One region of the Brevibacillus sp. genome, then DNA from elsewhere that is predicted to be linked to it. Evidence: riboswitches for the same ligand, from Rfam matches in the RefSeq annotation. Region 1 holds a riboswitch; each other region holds the start of a gene.
What was found. A riboswitch is a leader RNA that binds a small molecule or an ion and turns the genes downstream of it on or off. The one in region 1 is predicted to bind S-adenosylmethionine.

Region 1 (3,897 bases):
CCGTGCTAGGGGTGCGAGAGGGCTTTCTGCCGTCCATGTCGCCGCAAAAAAATGGAACGAGCGCAGCGGCGGCGCATCAAACGGACAAAACCGCGGAGCAGGCCGTTTCACCGGAACAAGCGCTGGCTCCGCTGCAAAAGGCAGTCCCTGAGCTTGGCGGCGTCACACTGCGCAAAGGCGAGACGCTGGATGGGGTTGCGCTTGTGACCTTGCTGCAAAAGGACAGGGCAATCGGACAAGTCGCGTATGACACCCGGACGGGGCGGATCGAAAGCTACTTGCTGGACGCGAGCAATGACGGCGAGAAAACAACGATTGCGCCCGCGCAAGCAGAGAAAGTCGCGCAAGCATTTTTGCAGACCGCGCTCGGTGAAGAAGCGAAGGCTTACGCGCATCAGGCGACAGAAGTTTATGCGGATGAGGATTGGCGCAACGGAACGTGGATGAACGTCAGCTATCAGCGGTTGGAAAACGGCAAGCCTGTCCCGTACGATGTCTTGACTGTCCAGGTGGACAAAAAGGAGCGCGTCGCCTTTTTCGGCAGGTTGAACGAGCAGGAACAGAAGCTGTTTGCCAAATTCGCCGCCTCCGTGCCTGAACTGAATCCGTTCCCGGTTGTCTACAACAAACAGCTGACTCGAGATGGTTGGGCGCTGGTTTTGGGCAAAGTGAACGACGAAGGCCAGACAGCGATGGTGAGCGAAATCGGCAACGGGCAAGACATCGATCTGTACCGGATTCAGCGGGACCGCAACGAAGAAGCGCAAAAGCCAAATGAAGCAGAGGCGTTAAAGCAAGCGAAGCAGCTTCTCGGCCGATTGCTTGGAGCTGACAGCGCGAACTATCGCCATGTGGAATCGAATAGCGCGGAAAAATTCATGCGCTATCATAACGGGTTACCTGTCATGGAAGATGTGCTGGATATTGAGCTGGGCAGCTCCGGACGTCTTCTGATGTTCAGCAAACCGACGAGAGCGTATTCCCCGTCTTCATTCCCGGATGCTGCGGAAGCTGTGGCGAAAAGCGCCGCCGAAAACGAGCTGGCCGCAAATATGAAGCTTGTATACGTGCAGCACATGTCCGAAGGGAAGGCGCTGAAACAGCCGACACTGGAATACAGGGCAGCGGTTTCCTTTTTCCAACAAGGAAGGCCGGTTTTCCTTGATTGGTACATTGATGCGCATAGCGGCAAGATCAACTACGGTACGGGAAACAACGGCTTTGCCTACGATCAACTGCAGCGGGAGCAGCCGCAGGCAGATGCGTTCGAGACACACGAACAGCCTGTCATCGTGCGTACGAAGGAAGAGGCGAAGGCGCTTTTGCAAACGGAATTTGGCGTCAATATCGAAGGCATGTCCTATCGGGAATCCGTAGATGATCATCAAAAGAACAAATCATTTAACTGGGCAGATAGCAAAGACCGCTGGCATGAAGTGACGATCGACGCGAAGACGAGCCAGGTAGTTGGGTTGCGCGTTCCCCGCACAAATACGCAAGTGACCGTGAAGCGCGAACAGGCCGAGCAGGCAGCCGTGTTCTTTTTGGCCAAATACGCCGATCCGGGCGTAAAAGAAGTGCAGCTTGCACAAGTGATGGAACCTGGCGCAGCCAATCCGGTTTCGTCAGGCAACTGGGTATTCCGCTATGTCATGAGCAAGGATGGGATTCCGGTGTTGGACAAGGGGCCAGATGCCGCTTACGAGGTGTCGGTAGACCCTTCGACCGGGAAGGTAAACAGCTTCCGGAATTGGCGAGAGACTCACAAGTTGACAGAGCTTCCTTCGTCAGCCGAGGTCGTTTCCAAACAAAAGGCTGCCGAGTCGTTTTTGCGCGTCATGCCACTCAGGCTTGTTTACCTGTTAAAAGATCAGGAAAACGATTGGCTGGATCGGCCGAGACTCGCGTACATTCCGTGGAGCGAGGAAGAGCTGGCAAGCAGTTTCATTACCATCGATGCCAAAAGCGGCGAGGCTGTAATCGAGCCGTAAGGACAAGAAAAAGAGGCTATCCCGCAAGCCAGCTGGAAGGCGGGGGGATAGCCTCTTCTTGTCATTTACCTAGCAGTCGTCACACGAACACCCAACAATGACCAGCAGGATAAACAGTACGAGCACCAGTGCGAAGCAGTCTCCAAAGATGCCATTTCCGCAGTAAGATGTACTCACGTTTGTTCCCCCTCCTTTCCGTTATGCTACAGTCTATACACGATCGCACAGATTGGCGTGGGCGGATGCCCGGTAAGCACAAAAATGGGCGCAGTCGGGAAGAAAAGCAGTAAATAATAGACAAATTCTCAATTGACGTAGACAGGACGCGGTGTTAAGATACTGTCAAACATGAAACCTGAAAGTCAAAAATGAATACCATGGTACAACTCTTATCAAGAGAGGCAGAGGGACTGGCCTGATGAAGCCTCGGCAACCGGTTAAAATCCGGTGCCAATTCCAGCAAAGCTACGGCTTTGAAAGATGAGAGGATGGTTCAGGCGCAATTGTATCCGCGGACAAATCCTCTTCTTTCAAAGAAGAGGATTTTTTTGTGCAAAAAAACTGCCGAGAATAAACGCCGCAAGGGAGAAAAGGAGTACGTCAATGAAACCCACTTTTCGCGAACAGCTTTCCCGGAAAATTCTGATTCTGGACGGTGCGATGGGCACGATGCTGCAACAGGCGAACTTGACCGCCGATGATTTTGGCGGCGAAGCCTACGATGGTTGCAACGAGCTTTTGAACTTGACGCGACCAGACGTCATTCGATCCATCCACGAAAAATATTTGGAGGCGGGAGCGGACATCGTCGAGACGAATACATTCGGAGCCACCTCCGTCGTGTTGGCCGAGTACGATGTCGCCGACAAGGATTTGGAGTTAAACATCGCTGCGGCCCGCCTGGCGAAGGAAGCCGTAGATGCCTATAGCACAACCGAGTGGCCGCGATACGTGGCAGGGGCAATGGGACCGACGACGAAAACGCTCGCTTTGACAGGCGGCGTCACCTTCGAGGAGCTGGTGGAGTCCTACTATCGTCAGGCAAAAGGACTGATCATTGGCGGAGCCGACGTGCTGCTGCTGGAAACATCGCAGGATACGCTGAACGTCAAGGCGGGGGGAATCGGCATCCGCAAAGCGTTCGCAGAGCTGGATGTGGAGTTGCCCGTCATGCTGTCCGGGACGATTGAACCGATGGGCACGACTCTTGCCGGTCAAAACATCGAGGCGTTTTATATCTCGCTTGAGCATTTGAAGCCCGTGTCCGTTGGGCTGAACTGTGCGACTGGCCCCGAGTTCATGCGCGACCATCTGCGCACGCTGTCCGGACTGGCTCAATGCGGAGTGAGCTGTTACCCCAATGCGGGCTTGCCGGATGAAAACGGACATTACCATGAGACGCCGCAAGGGCTTGCGACAAAAATGCGCGCTTTTGCAGAACAAGGCTGGCTGAACGTGGCGGGCGGCTGCTGCGGAACGACGCCCGATCATATCAGGGCGATGGCAGAAGCATTGAAAGACTGCAAGCCACGTCAGGCTGTCGATCAGGCTGTCAGCGCGGTATCCGGCATCGAAGTCGTGTACGTGGAAGATGACAGTCGCCCGCTGTTGGTAGGGGAGCGCACAAACGTCATCGGTTCGAAAAAATTCCGCGACTTGATCGCCGCAGGCCAATACGAGGAAGCGTCAGATATCGCCCGGGCACAAGTAAAACGCGGCGCTCACGTCATCGATATTTGTTTGGCTGACCCGGATCGGGATGAATACGCCGATATGGAAAAATTCCTGCAATTCGTCGTGAAAAAGGTCAAGGCTCCGCTGATGATCGACTCGACGGATGCAAAAGTAATGGAGCTGGGCCTGCGCTATTCCCAGGGAAAAGCGATTCTCAACTCGATCAACCTGG
Region 2 (3,897 bases), on a different contig from region 1:
GGAGAAAAAATGTAGTCGGGGGGCGCGTCACTGGTCGCCATCCGGGAGAAAGACAGGGCGATCGCTTTGTACGAGAAAACGGGCTTTGCTATCTGTGACCAGTCGATTTTTCCGGAACAAAACGGTCATGATCGTTTTGTTGACCGCAAGCGGTACTCGTCCGCGATGAGAACAAACAAGTAATCGGCTATGCCTTGTACAGACGGATTTTTGAAAACGGAAAACAAACGACAGCTTTGCTGTTTCAGTGTGAGGCAAGGCCGGAACGGGCCGACCGGGAGGCGATTGTCAGAAGTGCTCTTGCCCATGTGTTTTCGCCATGGGACAAGGAGCTGTATCGCCTCACGGTCAATTTGCCAGTTTCCAACGAAATGGCCATCCGTATTTTGCAAAGGGCAGGTTTTGACGTGATGGCCGAGCAAGTATTCATGACCAGGTCGCTCGTTTAAGCCCAGATCACTCGACTGACGGCTAGGGTTGCGCGTGATACGGAAACGTGATCGTGAATTTGGTGCCGACTTTTGGCTTGCTGGACACGCTTACCGACCCGCCGAACGCGTGGATGACGTGATAGGAGTACGTAAGCCCGAGACCGGTTCCGCTTGTTTTCGTCGAGAAATAAATGGACCCGAGGCGTTTGATCTGGCCTTCGTCCATCCCGATGCCGTTGTCTTTGATGATCAGCATGGCGTTGCTTTTCTCAATGAACAGCGAGAGGGACACTTTGCCGTTGACCGTCTCCTCACAAGCTTCGATCGCATTTTTGATGAAGTTGACCAAGACTTGTTTGAACTCGTCGGGATTGGCCAGGATCGTGACAGGCTTTTCATAAGCTTGCAGCTCCAGCTCGACATTGTGCATATTGGCAAAAGGCAGCATGACTTCCCGCACGACGTAAAGCTGGTCGCATACGTTGATTAGCTCGGTGCGCTCCTTGAGCGGCTTGGACAAAGCGAGATACTCGGTCAGGATCGCTTCCGTCCGCTGGATTTCGTCCATGCTGATGCGGATGTACTGATCGGTTTTCGTAATATTCTCGGGATTTTCCTGAATCAGGCGCAAAAATCCTTTGACCGCTGTGAGCGGATTTCTCACCTCGTGAGCAAGCGATGCGGCGACATGGCTCATCGTTTCGATTTTTTCATTTTGGGCGTGTCGAATAAACAGTTCTTTGTCGGATACGCACTTGCTAAATAGCGACAACAAGAGCCAAATTCCGACAAAGTTTTGAACGGGGATCACGAACAAGTAGTAGGCAGGATGATGGGATACATAGGTGGGAAAGTATAGATAGGTCAACCCCAAAGCTACCAGGGAAAAGAGCGCGCCCGTCAAAAAAATATACAGTGTTTTCCGATAACTGGCTTTGTAACGCCGATACATCAGGAGGGAGATGGCAAAGGTGACAACCAGGGCAAGCAGCGCGAGCCAGATGCCTTCACCACCCAAATAATAGCGGTATAGCGCGGACTCGATCAGCAAGACCAGCGCGATCCGCACTCCCCCATAGACTAGGGCAAAAAATACGATGATGTGCCTGATATCGAAAATCACGCCTTCCGAGACGCTGGTCGCGAAGGTCATGGCCAGAAACATGCAAATCGAGCTGGTCACAAGAATGAAAGCGCGGCTGTAATTGCGCATTCGGTCGCGGTAATAAATATTGAACAGGACAAATGGCGTCAGAGCAAAAAACATCTGCAAAATTACTTCTTTTAGTAGAATCATCGGACATCCCCATCGCAAATTTGCATGGCTGCTTCAATCTACGATATTTCGACAAGAGCCTACACGATTCCTCCAAAATTTGGACGCGCCGACGGAATAAATTTAAAGGAGAAAAGTTTTAAAAACCTAGTTGACAGATGGGTAAAACACGGATTATAGTCTCTATATACTAATACAAAGGTTTCGAAAATAATAACTACTCTTATCCAGAGAAGGCTGAGGGAATGGCCCTATGACGCCCGGCAACCTAGCTGGCAAGATCAATGTCTTGCGAGCCAAGGTGCTAACTCCAACAGGTAGCGATACCTGACAGATAAGAGGCGCGAATCTTGTCGATCAAGCCTCTTTCATCTGTTGAAAGAGGCTTTTCCTTTTGGAAAGGGAAGGTCGTCGCCTCCTCAGCTTGCAGCACAACAAGGAACAAAGAAAAAGGGGGATTTTTCGATGAAAAAGAAACTGGGCCTTATCACATCACTCGTACTGGCAGTATCGGTGGCCTTGACCGCGTGCGGCGGCGGAGCCGATACGAAAAACACGGCGGCAAACGGCGCTTCCGGCGAAAAAGCGAAGCGGATTGCCCTGATCATGCGCCAAAATGTAGGAACGTTTTCGGCTCAATACATTAACGGTGTGAAGCAGGAAGTCGAGAAAAACGGCGGAGAGCTGACAGTATTCAACGCAGATACGGATTTGTCGAAAATGGCGTCGAATCTTGACGCTGCGGTCAACCAAAACTTTGACGGCATCCTGATTGACCACGGTACAGCGGAAGCGTTGCAACAAGGTACGCAAAAAGCTGTCGACAAAAAAATCCCGGTCGTTCTGTTCGACACAGACATCAAGCTGCCTGGCGTGCCGATTGTCGAGCAAGACGACAACAAGCTGGCAGAGCTGAGCCTGGAAAAGCTGGCGGCAGATTCCGGCGGCAAAGGCAACATCGTGAAAATTTGGGTGGCAGGCTTTGCTCCGATGGAAAAACGTCAGGTGACTTATGAAGCGTTCCTGAAAAAATATCCGGATATCAAGGAAGTCGCCGCTTTCGGTTCCGCGACAAACAACACAGCGCTGGATACCCAAGCACAGATGGAAGCCATCCTGAAAAAATATCCGAACAAAGGCGACATCACGGCTGTATGGGCATCTTGGGATGAATTTGCCAAAGGGGCAACCCGTGCGATCTTGCAAGCAGGCCGCACAGAAATCAAAGTATACGGCATCGACCTGAGTGATGAAGACCTGCAACTGATCCAGGAAGCAAATTCGCCATGGGCAGCGACTGCAGCCGTAGATCCATCGAACATCGGACGCACTCACGCAGCGGCTATTTTCCAAAAAATCAAAGGCGAGCAAGTGCCAGACAGCGTGAAGCTGAATCCGGTGTTGGTGAAACAAGAAGATTTGCCTAAGGACAAAAAAGTGACAATGGGCGACTTGTCCCAGTACGTGAAAGAGTGGGGCAAGTAAGCATATAAAGCTGGTTGATTTGGCTATTCCCGTTGATCAGTCAACGGGAATCTTGCTTATTTAAGGGGGTGCGAAAAGTGTCCAGCTTGCAGATGAAAGGGATTGTGAAGCAGTTCTCCGGCGTTCCTGCGCTGCGTTCGGTCGATTTTGAGGTCAAGGCTGGCGAGGTTCATGCGCTTTTAGGGGCGAATGGAGCGGGGAAAAGTACCTTGATGAAAATTTTGACGGGCGCGTATCAGTCTGACGGGGGGAGCATCACGATTGACGGCAAAGAGGTGTCGATCCAATCGCCCCAGGATGCGAAAGCTTTAGGCATCCAGTGCGTGTACCAGGAAGTGGATACGGCGCTGATCCCGTACTTGAGCGTGACGGAAAACATTTTGCTCGATCAGATTGTCTCGGCAGGCCGCAAAGGATTCATGAACTGGCCGAGCTTGCACAAGGAAGCGGAAAGCATTTTGCAGAGCTTCGGCTTTTCCATCCCTGTGCGCATGCTCGTCGAGGAATGTACGCTGTCCGAAAAGCAACTGATCCTGATTGCCCGCGCGACCGTGCAAAAAGCGAAGTACGTCATTTTTGACGAACCGACAGCTCCGTTGAGCACGAAGGAGAGCGAGCGGCTGTTTCTCATCATTGACCAGTTGAAAAAAGCGGGTGTCGGGATCATCTACATTTCCCATCGCCTGCCGGAAATTTTTGAGATAT
Region 3 (3,897 bases), on a different contig from region 1:
AAAAGCGCCGCCCGGTCGACTACATGGAAAAGATGCCGGAACGACCGGACGCATCCGCGAACGACCCGGCGGAACTGTTGGTCGCTCAGGAATTGTGGAAAGAGGCATATGCGCATCTGGAGCAATTGCCGCCCAAGCAACGACAGGTCATTTTGCTGTCAGCCATGCAATTTTCCTACGCGGAAATGGCAGAGGTGTTGGAGATCGAACTGGCGGACGTCAAACGCTCGCTGTTTCGCGGTCGGCAAAAGATGCGGAAGCTGTGGAAGGAGGAAGGGCCATGACGCACCAAAACGGTCATGATCGCGAGCAAAAGCTGCTCGCTTATTTGAGAGGGGAACTGACAGGGGAAGAAGCAAAGCGGCTTGGCGAGGAGCTGGCAGCCGATGAGGCATGCGCAGAGCGGCTGGAGCGGCTTTTGCTGGGCGAAGAAGGAGAGCAGCAACCACGGGAACTCGACGCGCTGGACGAGGGCGGGCACAGCCAGCTTTCCGAAGCGAAGCAGAGGGCGATTGTCCGGCGGGGAAAATGGAAAAATCGCTTGCTCAGTTCCGTGTACGCTTTTGCCATCCCGTTTGTAATTGGCGTGGTATTTCTGGGCGTCAACGGATGGGTAGGGTCGTCGATGCACGATGATCTGCACCGGGTAGCGAAGGACATGGTCAATTTTACGCAGCCGGGTGTCAGCGTGGGCAGCAGCGGCGCGCAGGTGGGACTGCTGTACGGCAGCATCCAGATGGAGCTTCGCGAGCGAGTAGGGGCGGACATCAAAAACGCAGGCCGCTTTGAAAGCACCAACGTGTTGTGGAACGTCAACGCCAAGCCGCAATGGACCAACGGAGTGAGGGAGCAAAAGCTGTTTTTCCGCTATCCGCTTCAAAGCGGGCAAAAACCGGACGCAGACGAACTGGCGCATTGGCGCACGCCAGCCTGGACGACTTTGGAGAAGCTCCCCGAAGGAACCGTTGCCCAGTTGGCTGTCTCTTTTGCTGATTTTTTGACGTACGAGCAGTATTATGAGCGAATCTCCCGCTACATCAGCTCCGCCAACCAGGATACGGTCTGGTTGGCAGTGGACACCGGAGTGGAAGCCAGGCACGAAGACCAAAAAGACGGCTACCTGCTCTTGGGGCCGGGAGAAGCATGGGGATTTGCGGAGCACGAGCTGAATTACGGAGCGGCTCCGATTCAGGTCAACGGAGAAGGAAGCCGACGGATGGCAGCCTTTTTGGGGGAAATGGCCTACCTTGTCGAGCAAAAAAGCCTCGCGCGCGACATGGGACAATATTTGGTCTCGCGAAGCGATCCGCAAGTCGAGGAGCGCTATCGCTACTTGCAGGAAAAAGGCGTTCGCCTCTACGGAGCAGTCCTGACCGGACCGACGAAGGAACTGCTCAAACTCAAGGATGAGAAGTCGATTACCGCTGCCTTTGTCGGCCAAATTGACTGGTGGAACTGGGATCGCCCGGCTGCTTCCGGCACTCAGCACGTCTGGTAGGAGAGAAGCGCGGTTTGCGAAAAAAGGGTGTTGACATCGTGGAACGGCAGGTTGTATGATTCAAACTAAATCAAAACCGCATACGTTTGGATACCTTATCCAGAGAAGGTGGAGGGACTGGCCCGATGATACCCGGCAACCGACACGACGCTATTTCAACGCGAGCAGCGGCTGAAACAAAAAGCGACGTGCACGGTGCTAATTCCTGCAGAAACAAAAGTGGTCTGGAAGATAAGGGGGACATGACACGTTTATTATACGTGGCGACAGCGACCTCTTTTCTTCGGGAAAGAGGTCTTTTTTGTGCGTTTGGACACGGATTCCTGACCATTTTGTCATTCCGTTCGAAATAGAGAAAAAAACGATTTGTGAGGGGAGTAATCAATCATGGCATACCGCGCATTGACTGAGCAGGAAGCAGTAGAGTACGTAAAAGGCTTGCCGGGTCTGTTTACAGAAGGAGCAGAGCTGACCAGCCGCGAAATCGGTGACGGGAATCTGAACCTCGTGTTCGATATCCAGGAGCCGGCTACCGGAAAAAAAGTCATCGTGAAGCAAGCGTTGCCGTTTGCGAGAGTCGTGGGAGAATCATGGCCGCTGACGATTGACCGTGCCCGCATCGAGAGTGAAGCGCTCCGCATCCAGCACAAATACGTGCCTGACCTGGTGCCGGAAGTATACCACTTCGATCAGGAGCTGGCGCTGACGGTGATGGAGAACGTAGGCGACCACGTCATCATGCGCAAAGGCTTGATTGAGGGCAAGCGCTACCCGCTTTTTCCGAAGCAGATCGGACGTTTTCTCGCGCAAACCTTGTTCTACACATCCGATTTGGGGGCGCATCCGTACGACAAAAAAGCGCTAGTCGGAACATTCATAAATCCGGAATTATGCAAAATCACAGAAGATCTCGTCTTTACCGACCCGTATGAAAATGCGCCGACCAACGACTTTAACCCGCTGATCCGCAAAGAAGTAGAGGCCATCTGGAACAACAAGCCGCTCAAGCTGGAAATCGCCAAGCTGAAATTCGATTTCCTGACTCGCGCAGAAGCACTTTTGCACGGCGATTTGCACACAGGCAGCATCTTCATCACCGAGAGCAGCCTGAAAGCGATCGACCCCGAATTTGCCTACTACGGGCCGATCGGTTTTGACATCGGTGCCGTTATCGCCAATCTGCTGCTCAACTACGCTGGTCAGCACGGCTTGCAAAATGACCAAGGAGAACGCGACTCCTACCGCGAATACTTACTGGAAACGGTTGAAGATGTCTGGAACGAATTTGTTTCCCAGTTTGTCCAGCTCTGGCACAAGCAGGCTAAAGAACGCAGCGCTCATGTCGAGGGCTTGTGGCAAAGCTACGTGAAACGACTGATTCAGGATACGGCAGGCTATGCCGGATGCAAAATTTTGCGCCGTGTGATCGGCCTGGCAGGAGTGGCTGATCTGAATGCCATCGCAGACGCCGAAAAACGCGCCGAAGCAGAACGACTGGCGCTGGCGATCGGGGAAGCGCTGATTCTCGGACGCAACGACATTGAGGAATCGACAGACATCACGGACATCGTCCGCAACGTAACCGCACGCTACTATCAGGAGGCAACGACAGTATGACAACCAGTACACAAACAACGCCAGTCAAGTGGGAAGACGACGTACTCGTCTTGCTTGATCAGACGCGTTTGCCAGTAGAAACGATTTATTTGCAGCTGACGACCGCCGAACAAGTATGGGGCTCGATTCGCCGCCTGGAAGTGCGCGGAGCACCGGCAATCGGCATGGCCGCCGCCTACGGACTGTATTTGGGAATCCGCGGCAGCGAAGCGCAAACGTATGAACAGTTTTGGCAAGAGCTGAACAGCCAGGCAGACTATTTGGGAACGTCCCGGCCAACTGCTGTGAATCTGTTCTGGGCGCTTGACCGGATCAAAGCACGCGTGCAACAAAACTCCGCCTTGCCCGTTGACGAGCTGAAAAAAGCTGTGCTCGACGAAGCACTGGCGATTCAAAAAGAAGACGCAGAAGTATGTCGCACGATCGGCGAACATTTGCTGACGCTGTTGCAAGACGGCATGGGCGTGCTTACACACTGTAATCCGGGTGCGCTGGCTACTGCTGCATACGGTACGGCTACCGCTCCTTTCTATTTGGCAAAAGAACGCGGGTGGGATTTGAAAGTATACGCCGACGAGACGCGCCCCGTATTGCAAGGCGCTCGCCTGACCGCCTATGAATTGCAGCAGGCTGGGATTGACGTCACCTTGATTTGCGACAACATGGCAGCTATGGTCATGTCGCAAGGCAAAGTGCAGGCCGTTGTCGTGGGAACAGACCGTGTAGCGGCCAACGGCGACGTCGCCAACAAAATCGGCACGTATGGAGTAGCCGTTTTGGCA

Region 2: linked by a shared signal. The riboswitch ahead of DEP07_RS22730 (sugar ABC transporter substrate-binding protein) and the one ahead of metH (methionine synthase) in region 1 are both predicted to bind S-adenosylmethionine.
Region 3: linked by a shared signal. The riboswitch ahead of mtnK (S-methyl-5-thioribose kinase) and the one ahead of metH (methionine synthase) in region 1 are both predicted to bind S-adenosylmethionine.

The regions. Positions count from the first base shown of each region.
Region 1 is NZ_DOTK01000079.1:186,310-190,206, reverse strand. Features, by position in the region: gene DEP07_RS24255 (YcdB/YcdC domain-containing protein) at 1-1,991, shown strand, start outside; gene DEP07_RS24250 (YjcZ family sporulation protein) at 2,061-2,168, opposite strand; SAM riboswitch class I at 2,378-2,478, shown strand; gene metH (methionine synthase) at 2,595-3,897, shown strand, end outside.
Region 2 is NZ_DOTK01000078.1:8,352-12,248, reverse strand. Features, by position in the region: gene DEP07_RS22740 (hypothetical protein) at 195-449, shown strand; gene DEP07_RS22735 (ATP-binding protein) at 472-1,728, opposite strand; SAM riboswitch class I at 1,928-2,048, shown strand; gene DEP07_RS22730 (sugar ABC transporter substrate-binding protein) at 2,173-3,192, shown strand; gene DEP07_RS22725 (sugar ABC transporter ATP-binding protein) at 3,270-3,897, shown strand, end outside.
Region 3 is NZ_DOTK01000045.1:140,237-144,133, reverse strand. Features, by position in the region: gene DEP07_RS14000 (sigma-70 family RNA polymerase sigma factor) at 1-284, shown strand, start outside; gene DEP07_RS13995 (anti-sigma factor) at 281-1,498, shown strand; SAM riboswitch class I at 1,591-1,736, shown strand; gene mtnK (S-methyl-5-thioribose kinase) at 1,886-3,115, shown strand; gene mtnA (S-methyl-5-thioribose-1-phosphate isomerase) at 3,112-3,897, shown strand, end outside.